Regions from separate parts of the Paraeggerthella hominis genome, predicted to be linked through region 3. Evidence: predicted binding sites of a transcription regulator. Region 3 holds the regulator's gene; each other region holds the start of a gene.
The links. Region 3 encodes HrcA, which represses chaperone genes, less so after heat shock. Its sites were predicted from a motif close to TNTTAGCANNCNNNNNNNNNGNNTGCTAANA; they were not measured.
Positions count from the first base shown of each region.

Region 1: LQE90_RS06540 (Hsp20/alpha crystallin family protein) is a predicted target of HrcA. The motif match lies at 1,205-1,235, and genes of this name have one in related genera.
Region 2: htpG (molecular chaperone HtpG) is a predicted target of HrcA. The motif match lies at 1,261-1,291, and genes of this name have one in related genera.

Region 1 covers NZ_JAJNOQ010000004.1:252,088-256,036, forward strand. The annotation lists gene LQE90_RS06530 (thermonuclease family protein) at 1-551, opposite strand, end outside; gene LQE90_RS06535 (metallophosphoesterase family protein) at 548-1,078, opposite strand; gene LQE90_RS06540 (Hsp20/alpha crystallin family protein) at 1,352-1,816, shown strand; gene LQE90_RS06545 (NUDIX hydrolase) at 1,985-2,599, shown strand; gene LQE90_RS06550 (DUF6273 domain-containing protein) at 2,751-3,949, opposite strand, start outside.
Region 2 covers NZ_JAJNOQ010000002.1:101,380-105,328, forward strand. The annotation lists gene htpG (molecular chaperone HtpG) at 1-1,177, opposite strand, end outside; gene LQE90_RS02710 (EAL domain-containing protein) at 1,358-3,949, opposite strand, start outside.
Region 3 covers NZ_JAJNOQ010000001.1:192,742-196,690, reverse strand. The annotation lists gene dusB (tRNA dihydrouridine synthase DusB) at 1-180, shown strand, start outside; gene hemW (radical SAM family heme chaperone HemW) at 170-1,282, shown strand; gene hrcA (heat-inducible transcriptional repressor HrcA) at 1,513-2,574, shown strand; gene dnaJ (molecular chaperone DnaJ) at 2,650-3,786, shown strand; gene LQE90_RS00850 (RsmE family RNA methyltransferase) at 3,858-3,949, shown strand, end outside.

The DNA.
Region 1 (3,949 bases), on a different contig from region 3:
CCGTACTTGTCAACCTGGCTGGTATCGTACTGCAGCCACAACGTGTCGCCCTCGCCCACAAGCCCCTTCATATGGTCGGACGCCCATACGCCCTCTTCGCGATTACGCTCCTTTTGCGGCGCCACGCTTTCGGGCGTGTCTATGCCGATAAGCCTCACCGACGCTCGCTCGCCATCGGCAAAAAGCACCGCCAGCGTATCGCCGTCCACAACGTGCCGGACCGTCACCTGGTCGAACGCAGCAGGATCCGCGTTCGCACGCTGAACGTCGGTCGAGCGCTTCGCGTCCTGCTCGGCAGCGCGGCGCGCATCTTCCGTTACATGCGCGGCCTCCAACCCGGCAGACGCAGTCGGACGCGCACCCGACCCGTCAGGCGAACCCCCTCCCGACGAAGCAAGCTGCGGCCCCGCCCATGCGGCAACCGCCAGCGCAAGCAGCAGCAAACCGCTTGCGATCCTGCCCGCCGGACTCTTTCCCAGCCGCTTCGCCATGCGCCGCGCAGCTCGCCGAACGTCCCGCTCCTTCACCGGCGGAAAGCGCCCGTCGCTCACGCCCGCTCCCCTGCGCTCATGATCACGTCGCCGCTCAACGACATGATGCGCACACGCAACACGCGCCCGTTCTCAACCTCCATCCGCCCCGTGCAACGAGGAAACCCGCCGCGCGGGCGAAATGCAGCTCCCGGACACAGAAAATACTCCGCGGGACGAGCGTCTGCGCCGGTCAGCAATTCCGGAACGTGCGTGTGCCCGTGAACGCACACCTGCGGAATGGGATCGCCCGCAGCAAGCCCCGCGCACCCGTTGAACCCTATGCGAACATCGCGCGGGTAATGCGCGACCAGAAAACGTACGCCGTCGATAACCGGATGCGCGAACCGACCCACGCGCGATCCGTACTCATCGAAATCGTTGTTCCCCAATACTGCCGTTGTGGGGGCAAGCGCCTCCAGAGCACGCAAGATATCAGGGCTGCCGATGTCTCCCGCATGAATGATGTGGTCAACGTCGGCCATAGCCGCCAGCGCATCATCGGACAGATTCCCGTGAGTGTCGGATATAAGGCCAATTACCGTCATGTGCGCATCCTTTCCTCGAATGCGCACCAGTATAGGCCATCTGCCAAGAGCAAGCCCCTCCTTCAGCGAAGCGTCAAAACCGCAAAGGCATGCTGCAAACCCCCTAAGGTCAACGAGAATGTTACGTTTTAGCACTCTCGCTTGACGAGTGCTAAAACGCGTACTATAAATGAATCGTACAAACAAACGACGCAACCGAGGCTTGAGTCACGCCCATGCGACGACGTACCTGCATGACGTGCACGCAAGCCGCACGAAATGGAGATGATGAACATGGCAATGATGGTACCCATGCGCAGGAACCGCAACCTTCTCAGCGAGCTGATGACCGACCCCTTTGACGCATTCCTCAACACGGCAGCCGCGCCAATGCAGGCAATGCAGAAGATGTCGCCCGCCCTCATGCGCACCGACATCAAGGAAACCGACGAGGCATACCAGCTGACCATCGACCTTCCGGGCTTCAAGAAGGAAGACGTGCAGGCAGAGCTCAAGGACGGCTACCTTAGCATCACCGCGCAAACGCAATCCGAATCCGAGGACAAGGATGAAAAGGGCACGTACGTGCGCAAGGAGCGCTTCAGCGGAAAATGCAGCCGCACCTTCTACGTGGGAGACGATATCGAAGAAGACGACATCAAGGCTAAATTCGAAGACGGCGTGCTGAAGATCGCCGTGCCCAAGAAGCAAGAGCAGCCCAAGATCGAGGAGAAGAAGACCATCTCGATCGAAGGCTAGCACAGCATCGGACCGCACTGAAAACGCGGACGGCAGCAAAAGAAACGAGCAGGGCGGCCCCAAAGCTGCCCTGCTCTACGAATGAGGCGAGAGGGCGGAGTCGATGACTCCGCCCTCTCGCCTCATTGCTACACTATACAAAATGCAACAATCGCCTAAGGAGACCCCGTGACCGCAACCGCGCCCCGCCTCAAAGACATCCGACAGGTAGCAGACGGATGGATCAAGAAGTACGTGCTCACCTACACCATGCCGGACGGATCGCTGTACGAATACGAAAGCGCATCCAGAAAAGGAGAAGACGCCTACCGTCGCGCACTCGAAGCAAATGCCGCCGGGAACCCAACTCCTCCCGACGCCGTATCCATCGTGCCTCAAACCCCCGACGGAAAACTGCTCCTGATCAGGGAATTTCGCTATCCGCTGAACAGTTGGTGCATCGCGTTTCCGGCCGGCCTCATGGAGCCGGGAGAAAGCCTGGCGGAATGCGTCGATCGAGAGCTTCGCGAAGAAACAGGGTACGCGCTGCGAACCAACCTGGGCGCTCAAGCAATCGACCCGCTGCCGCAAGCCGGCTTCTCGTCCACGGGGCTAACCGACGAGACCGTGCACGTTGTGTTCGCCCAGGTCGAGAAAGCGGCGGACGCGCAACCGGAACCCGCCGAGTTCATCGAGCCGTTCCTGCTCGACATCGCCGACGTCCCGCGATTCCTCGCAGAAAACACCACCCCGTTGGGTACCCGCGTCCAGTTGGTGCTGGAAGCTTTCGCGCACAGACGGTAGCCGCCAGTACGAAGACGCCCCGCACCAGCGGCCCACGCGCCTTCGCGCCTTCGCACGCCGCAAGCAAACCAGCACGGGCCTCGCCTTCGGTTTTCAAACCAGGCGAGGCCCGCACGCATCACGGAAAAACGCACATCGCACGCTTCGGCTGCTAACCCTCCAACTTACGACGATAGGCGCGCACCGCAATCAGCGACAACGCTGCCGCCGCACCGGCAATGCCGGCAAATGCCGCAGCGGGAAAAACAGCGTCTCCTGTCTTGGAAATAGCTTGCGCCGCTGCACGGCTGTCCGTTTTTGCAGCAACGACCTTCGCCGCATCAGTCGACCCGGCGGCCTGGCCCTGGCCGCCAGACGGCGCAGGCGAGGACCCAGACGTCCCGGCATTTCCAGGATTCGATGGAACAGGCTTGTCAGACGCGTTGGAATTTCCCGGGGCGTCCCCGCCCGGAGTGCTGGGGTCGTTCGGCTCCGGAGCCGGAGGCTCCTCGGCATCGGGAACGCTCACTTCTACGGGCATCGTTGCGATATTGCTCTCGGCACCTTCGCCAATTCGCTCTGCGAACAGGTAAAGCCTGTCGGTTTCTTTATTGAAATCGGCGGGCAGCTCAAATGAAACCGAACCGCTTTCGCCCGAAACCTTGCCCACGGTGCCGTAGCCGACAGGGGTACCGGTCCTCCAATCGCCGCCGCGCACCACAAGGGCGGACACTACGCGATCATCCTGATCGAGGGCAGCGCTTCGCGACATTCGACCAGAAGGGGAGGCGTTGGCCGCATACTCTACGGAGATCTTTTCGCCGTCAACGCGAGGGCTGCTCGCATCGAACTTCCAAGCATCGTTGATCAGCGTGAGTTTCCAAGCGTTATCTTCGGTGGCCAAAGGCTTCTGAATGCCCGAAGGAGCCGCCGCAGACGCCGGCGTAGTCAACAAAACCTTGCTCGGATCAAGCGTGATACCGGGCTGAACTCCCAGATTGGGGGTATAGGGCATCATAGTGTTGAAGCCGCTTTCAAGGTCTCCGTCTGGCAGAACAATCAAGACCATCGTCATGAACGACGCGCTTTCGTCGGTCGTGCGAGTCAAAAGCGATATCTCCTTCGCCGCACGCGATTCATTGGAAACGAACCCGTAAGCCTTGTTCCGGTAATCCTGTATCGAAAGCGCGAAAACCTTGTCCTGCGTGGCAGGCGCCACCTCTTTCGATGCGTCCGCCAAAGACAACGACTTCACTTCCGTGGTCTTCACCGCTTCCTTGGACAGTGCGTCAAACGTCTTGTTGAACCACTCGTCGTTCAGGTACGTACGCAGCGTGGCGGTATTCCAGAACAACTCGCTGGCAGGAATGG
Region 2 (3,949 bases), on a different contig from region 3:
CGCGACCGAAATCCTCGAAGAACTTCTCGTACGCCTCGCGGTCGTTGTCGCGCATCTTCTTGAGCTCGGAGGTGATCTTCTTCTCGATCTTCTTGGCAATGGCGCGCAGCTGGCTGTTGTGCTGCAACGTCTCGCGCGAAATGTTGAGCGTCAGGTCCTGGCTGTCCACCACGCCGCGCACGAAGTTGTAATGGTCGGGCAAAAGCTCCTCGCACTTCTCCATGATGAGCACGTTGGAGCTGTACAGGGCCAGGCCCTTCTTGAAGTCCTTGCTGTACAGGTCGTACGGAGCGCGGCCCGGAATGAACAGCAGCGCGTCGTAGCTGAGCGCGCCCTCGGCATGAATGCTGAACGTACGCGCCGGGTCGGAGAAGTCGTGGAAGTCGGTCTTGTAGAACTCGTTGTACTCCTCGTCGGTAACTTCGGAGGCGCGGCGCTTCCAAATGGGAATCATCGAGTTGATGGTTTCGACCTCGGTGTAATCCTCGTACTCGGGCGTGTAGTCGTCACCCGCATCCTCGGGCTTCGGCTTCTCGCGCGTCTTGGAAACTTCCATCTGCACGGGGTAGCGCACGTAATTGCTGTAGCGCTTGATCAGGTTCTTCAAGCCGTACTCGGACAGGAACGTATCGTAGTTGTCGTCGTCGGTGTTGTCCTTGAGCGTAAGGATGACGTCGGTGCCGTGCCCGTCGCGCTGCGCCTCGGAAATGCTGTAGCCCTCAACGCCGTCGCTTTCCCAAGCCCACGCTTCGTCGCTGCCGTACGCTTTCGAAACCACGCGCACGCTCTTGGCCACCATGAAAGCGGAGTAGAAACCCACGCCGAACTGGCCGATGATGTCCACATCCTCGCCCTGCACCTCGGCATTATCGGCCTTGAAGGCCATGCTGTCGGAATGAGCGATAGTGCCCAGATTGAGATCCAGGTCGTCCTTGGTCATGCCCAAGCCGCTGTCGCTGACGGTAACGGTGCGCGCATCCTTGTCGAACGACACCTGAATGCGCAGCTCGTCCTTGCTCAGCTGGATATCTTTGTCGGTAAGGCTTTTGAAGTACAGCTTATCCACCGCGTCGGACGCATTCGAGATAAGCTCGCGAAGGAATATCTCGCGGTTCGTGTAAATGGAGTTAATCATGAGGTCGAGCAGTTTCTTGCTCTCTGTCTTGAACTTGCGCATGGTCGGCATCGCTCCCTTTCGTTTCGTCGTCTGTCATGCAAAGGGCCAAGCTGCCAACCGTCTTCGCGCATGGAAGCATCCTGATTTAGCAGTCTCAGCCTTCGAGTGCTAAATCAGGATTGTAAACCGACCTCGAAAGATGTCAAGCGCATCGCACAATACTCCGCAGTTGCTCCTCGATCATTCGGCAAGTTCGCAACGGATGCTTTTCATATCGGGCGAATACCCCGCACATGAGCGCTTTCCGTTCATCTTGGCCGAGAACAGCGCCTCATCGGCCTTCCGATACAGCTCGTCGAACGAAGCGCCCTCCTGCGGCGCCAAAACATACCCCGCCGAAGCCGAGAACAAGAAGGTGCGGCCATCCGTCACGCGACGAACCTCCATCGCGCGCAAAGCCCGGTCAAGGGCGTTCTCGAGCGACGCAACGTCAACGTCCTCGCACCACACCAAGAACTCATCGCCGCCCATGCGGCACACGATGTTATCGGGGAACACGGCTTGCAACGATTTGGCCATGTGCGTGATGACTTCGTCTCCGTAAGCGTGGCCGAACACGTCGTTGGCCAGCTTGAAGGAATCCAAATCCAGCATGACCAGCGCGCACGGCAGCTCGTTCAACGACCCTTCGCGCACAGCACGCAGACGACCCTCTATCTTGGGAATGGCGGACTGCCGATTGCGCAGCCCCGTCAGCGCATCCGTTTCCGCCATCTTAGCCAACTGCCCGCTCTGCTCCTTCAGCTGCCGCAGCGCCTCGACGTTCGCCTTGCTGCGCAAGGACTCGTTTCGACGGTCGGTCACGTCAAGGTAGTACCCCACAGCGCGAATGGGCCGACCTCGGTCGTCGCGCACGGTCTCGCACGCGGTCTCCAGCCAGATGGTGGTTTCGTCGTCAAGCTCGAACGGCGCCTCGAACGACAAGCGGGCATGATCCCGCGCAGCGTAAACGCGACGGAAAAAATTGGTGAACACCTGCCGATATCCAGGAGGAACATAACGAAACGGAAGGTCTTCAAGGTCGAACCCTTCAACTATCATCAGATTCTCCTCTATGCGACCGACATGGCCCAACACCCGATCGACCACCTCGCTTCGAGAAAGCACCAGTCGATTGTTCTCCATATCCCAATCCCAAATTTTCACGCCAGCCTGGCTCAAAACGCCCTCGAGCTTTCGTTGGGCAAGCCAAAGCTCTTGCTGGCGGTCTTTGATTTCGGTCACATCGGTGCACAAGCACAAGGCCGTATGCTTCGCCGGCAGCATCTCGACCCGGCGCGCTTCAATGTGCATCCAAACGTCTTCCTGCCCTGAGAATCGGGCTTTCGTAACGACAACAGCCTCTTCCCCGCATTCGATTTTATCAGCAATCAGGTCGACAAGGCGACGCTCGCCTTCCTCGGACCGAGCATACAGATGATCCAAGACAACTTTCTCGTACTGCTCGCAGGAAAGACCGTGCTTCCCCGACACCCCGCACGCCACCACGTGTGCGCGCACGCGTTCGCGGTCGGACCACGACAGCAGCACGATGTCGTTGGGCGTATGCTCCATCAAAATGCGCATCATGTTGCGAAGCTCAACCGTTTCGGTCACGTCGACCACAACGCCCTGCAAAAACGACGTTCCCTCGTACTCCAAAAAGCGGCTTTGATCAACCACCCAACGATACCCGCTTTTTGCTCGCATGCGATACTCCAAGGGGAACGGCTGCGCATCGCCCTCCTTCAAGGAGGCCACCCCCTTCAGAACGCGCTCGCGATCTTCGGGGTGGATCATATTCATGTACTTGTCATCGAACAGCTCCTTGATCTCTTCGTGCGTATAGCCGAACATCTCAAGAAAGCGATCGCTTATATACAAGAAGTCATGCGTGGGGCCGTCGAGGCAGCGATGGTATCCTCCGGGCATGTCTTCGTTCAAAAACGCCAGCTCGTCGTTGCGGCTCAGCAAAAATCGGTTGCGCTCCGCAAGATGCTGCTGAACCATCATCACTTCGGTGATGTCCGTGCACGCGCTGACAATGGCCATCCGCCCGTCCTCGGCCTCCACGACGCGCCCCTTGTCGATGGTCCAGAACCACGTTCCGTCCTTTTTGGTCATGCGATACGTTGTGGTGTACTCAAGGCCCACGTAGTATTCGGGGCCGATGTCGGCCACAACCGAGTCGAAATCGTCGGGATGGATGGTGTTGCCAACCTGCCAGTCAATGGATTCCGCCAGCTCTTCGTAGGAATCGTACCCCAGAAGGTCCACCATGGCCGCATTGGCGAAATACAGAGGGAAGCCCGGCTCGCAGTACCCGCCGATCAAGCCGCCCGGCGACATTTGAGCGGAAATGGACAAGGCGGTCTTGCGATTTTCTTCGGTCAGGTTCATCAGCGAGAAATCCGGCGAATTCGCGCCCGCCACCGCAGAAAGCGCGCGACGCGAGGTTTCCAGCTGGCGCGCCTGCTGCTGCTCTTGAGTCACGTCCCTCAAAGACCCCAGGTAAAGCGCATGTCCGTCGCGCTCGCGCAAAAAAACTAGGCGCATTTGCAAATGAACGGTCTTTTCGCCGGCGCGCATGCGCCGCACCACGGCGGTAGCACCGTTCGGAACGCTTTGGCGAGCGCTTTCGAACGCCGCCACAATTTCGTCCCAATCGGCCTCGTACGCCTGACGTGCGAAGCTATACCGCTGTTCGTGCAGGTCAACGGGGTCAATGCCCGTAAGCTGGCAATAGTGCTCGTTGGCGCTCAGCAATTCCACTTCGCCATCATGGAAGTCGTA
Region 3 (3,949 bases):
CGGCTGCTTTCCGAGCGCGAGGGCAAGAACATCGTGCGCATGCGCAAGCATGCCATGTGGTATCTGGCCGGCCTGCCGGGCGCGGCGTCGGCGCGCGGGAAGATCAACGCCTGCGTGACCGTGGAGGACTTCGACCGGGTGTTCGACGAGTTGCTGGAAAGGGCCCATCATGCCTCATGATCCGTATCGCGCGCTGTACCTGCACCTGCCGTTCTGCGTGAAGCGGTGCGGATACTGCGACTTCGCCACGGCGGCGGTGCCGACGGATGCGCCGGAGATCGACGCGTACGTGGACGACTTGGTGCTTCAAGTTCGTCGCAAGGCGAAAGAAGGCGAGCTGGGCTCCGTTGAAACGGTGTACCTCGGCGGAGGGACCCCGAGCCATCTGGGCCTTTCGCGCTTGTCGATGCTGCTGTACACGCTGTCCTTGTCCATGCGGCTCGAGCCCGACGTGGAATGCACCATGGAAGCGAACCCCGAAAGCCTGACCGAGCGCATGGTGCGCGACATCTGGGCGCTGGGCGTGAACCGGCTGTCCATCGGCGTGCAGAGCTTCGACGACGAGGTGCTGCGCACGCTCGGTCGCGCGCATTCCGCCGACGATGCGCGCCGGGCTATCGAAGCGGCGCTGACCCGGTTCGAAAACGTCAGCGTGGACTTGATGTGCGGCATTCCGGGCCAGAGCGACGTTAGCTTCGAGGCGAGCGTGCGCGAAGCCGTTGCGCTCGGGGCGACCCATGTGAGCGTGTACCCCCTCATCGTCGAGCCGCACACGCCGTTCGACGCGGCTGTTCTGGCGGGCGAGCTGGACGAGGTTGACGACGACGTGGAGGCATCGCACATGGAGATCGCCGCGCGGGTTCTGACCGAAACCGGCTTCGAGCGGTACGAGGTGGCCAGCTACGCGCGGCCGGGTTTCGCGTGCCGCCACAACATCGCGTACTGGACGGGCGTGCCCTACCTGGGCCTGGGCCGCAGCGCCGCCACCATGACGCAGAACGCCGAGCGGCGCATGCGGGTGAAGGACGGCGTGGTCACCGACGATCTGGATGCGCGCCAAATGGCGGCGGAAGACCTCATGCTGGGCATGCGCATGACGCGCGGCGTGTCCGACGCGCGCGTTGAACGCGCGGCGGGGCTGCTGCCGCGGGTAGGCGAAACGCTTGCCGACCTGGAAGACCGGGGCCTGGTCGTTCACGAAGGCGGTCGCTGGCGACCCACGGAACGCGGGTGGCTTTGCGGCAACGAGCTGTACGGGGACCTGTTCGATCTTGCTCCGTAAGCGCCTCGAGGGGAGCGATCCGCACCTCGGCGTCTTCGTGCTCGACGGTGTCGCAGGTCCCGATTTGCGCCCACGTTCGCGGTCGTCTGCCTTCCGGCGGCTCCGATTTGGCGGCGAGCCGCCGCGTTCTGTGACGCTTCCGTTGAGATTCTCCATAATTGTCACCTTTTTTAGCACTCTCTTGCATCGGCTGCTAAAATGACACGTTGGTATTGCATCGCCTGGTGCCGATGAAGCGGCGGCTTGAGCGGTGGAAGAGAGAGGAAAGGTGGAGAAGCGTGCTTTCGGATCGAAGGCAAAGGGTGCTTGCAGCCCTCATCGAAGAATACGTCGCGCGCGCTCTGCCGGTGGGCTCGCGCACGTTGACGGAGCGCTACCAGCTGGGCGTGAGCCCCGCGACGGTGCGCAACGAACTGTCGGTTCTCGAGGACGGCGGCTATATCGCGCAGCCGCACACGTCGGCGGGGCGCATCCCGACCGATCACGGGTACCGCGCGTTCGTCGACAACCTGCTGCAGACCGACCTTGCGGGCGACGATGATCGTTACAGCCCCGTGGTGGACCAGCTGCGCCGCAGTGCGAGCGAGCTGGACGCCCTGCTCGAGCAGACGTCGTCGGCTCTGACGCGCTTGACCGACTGCCTTTCCATCGTGATCGCCCCCTCGGTCCTCAACCTGCATATCAAGCAGCTTTCCCTGATATCGCTGTCGTCCATGAGGGCGCTCGTGGTGCTGGTGACCGAAGACGGCCAGGTGTTCAATCGCCAGATGGAGTTCGCCGAAGAGGTTTCGGGCGACGATCTGGCGCACGTGCAGCATTTCCTGAGCGACGTCTTCACGGGCAAGTCGCTCCAGGAAATCGAAGACGGGCTGGGGCAGGGCATGGTCGAGGCGTTTCGCGACCCGCTCGTGCGCATGGCGCTCGACGAGGTTCTGTCGTGCTTGCAGGAAAGCGAGCAGTCGCGCGCGCATCGCCTAGGCGTAAGCTCGCTGCTCAGCCAGCCTGAATTCAGCCAGTCGCAGGCGTTGCTGCCCGTCATGCAAGTGCTCGAGGACGACACGGTGCTCCTGCAGATCATGGACGAGGCGTCCCGTCAGGCTGCCGGCGTTCCAAGCGTGCGCATCGGCAGCGAAAACGATGCCGCGGCGCTTTCGGGCGTGTCGGTGGTGGCAAGCCGGTACGGACGGGGCGAGTCTGCCGGCGTGGTGGCCGTGGTAGGCCCTACGCGCATGGATTACTCGAAGGTTATCCGCGCGGTGCGCATAGCAAGCTCCGCGCTCGAAGACGTATAGCAGTTAGGTAGAAGCAAAAACGAGTGCAGCGGAAGGGGCGGTCCTTCCGCTGGTGAAGAAAGGTTTCAACGACAGATGGCCAAGGATCTGTACGAAGTTCTGGGAGTGTCGCGGGACGCGAACGAAGACGAGATCAAGAAGGCGTTTCGCCGCCGCGCGCGCGAGCTGCACCCCGATGTAAACAAAGCCCCCGATGCCGAGGACCAGTTCAAAGAGCTCAACGAAGCGTACGACGTGCTGTCCGATCCGGCGAAGCGCGCGCAGTACGACCGGTTCGGGACCATGCCGGGCGCGGCGGGCGGCGGCAACCCCTACGGCGGCGGTTACGTGGACTTCGAGGATTTGTTCGGCGGCGGCTTCGGCATGGGCGACATCTTCAGTTCGTTCTTCGGCGGGCAGGCCGCTGGCCATGCGCCCCAGCGCCGCGAAGGCCGCGACATGGGCGTCGGCTTGCGCCTGACGCTTGAGGAAGTGGCCGCTGGAGCCAAGAAGGAGATCGTGTACGATCGCCTGGCTCCGTGCCCCGACTGCGACGGCTCGGGCTTGGGCCCCGACGGTCGCGAGGTCGTGTGCCCCGATTGCAACGGGCAAGGCCGCGTGGTCACCGTGCAGCGTACGTTCTTGGGCGACATGCAGACGGCCACCACGTGCAAGACCTGCGGCGGCACCGGCCATACTATCGAGAACCCGTGCCCGGAATGCGAGGGCCAGGGCCGCGTGCCCGACCGCCAGCGCGTGACCGTGGAGGTTCCCGTGGGCATCCGCGATTCCCAGCAGCTTCGCCTGTCCGGCTTCGGCGAAGCAGGCATGCACGGCGCGCGTCCGGGCGACCTGATCGTAACCTGCCGCATCCAGCCGCATGAGTTCTTCGAACGCGATGGCGACAACCTGCACGCGCGTGCGAACGTGTCCATCGTGCAGGCAACGCTCGGTTCGGAAATCGAGATCGACGGCATCTTCGAGGACGAGAAGGTGCAGGTTCGCATTCCCGAAGGCTGCCAGAACGAGCAGGTGGTGCGCGTGAAGGGCTGCGGCATGCCGCGCTTCCGCAGCGACGCGCGCGGCGACATGTTCGTGCATGTGAACGTGCAGGTGCCCAAGAAGGTCACCAAGAAGCAGCGCGAGCTTTTGGAGCAGCTGGCCGAGGAGATGGGCGAGGACGTGGCCGACGAGCGCACGCCGTTGCAGAAACTGCGCGACGCGTTCCAGTAGGATCGTCGGCCTGCCGGCCGATGCGCCCACTTGTATCACCCTGCGACCGTTCGACCTGCGAGGTTCCCCGTATGTCCCTGCCACATTTCTACCTGCACGACCAGGTGATCGCCGACGAGCCCGCCGAGTCCTTCCCGTTGCGCTTGGCACGCGACGATGCCAA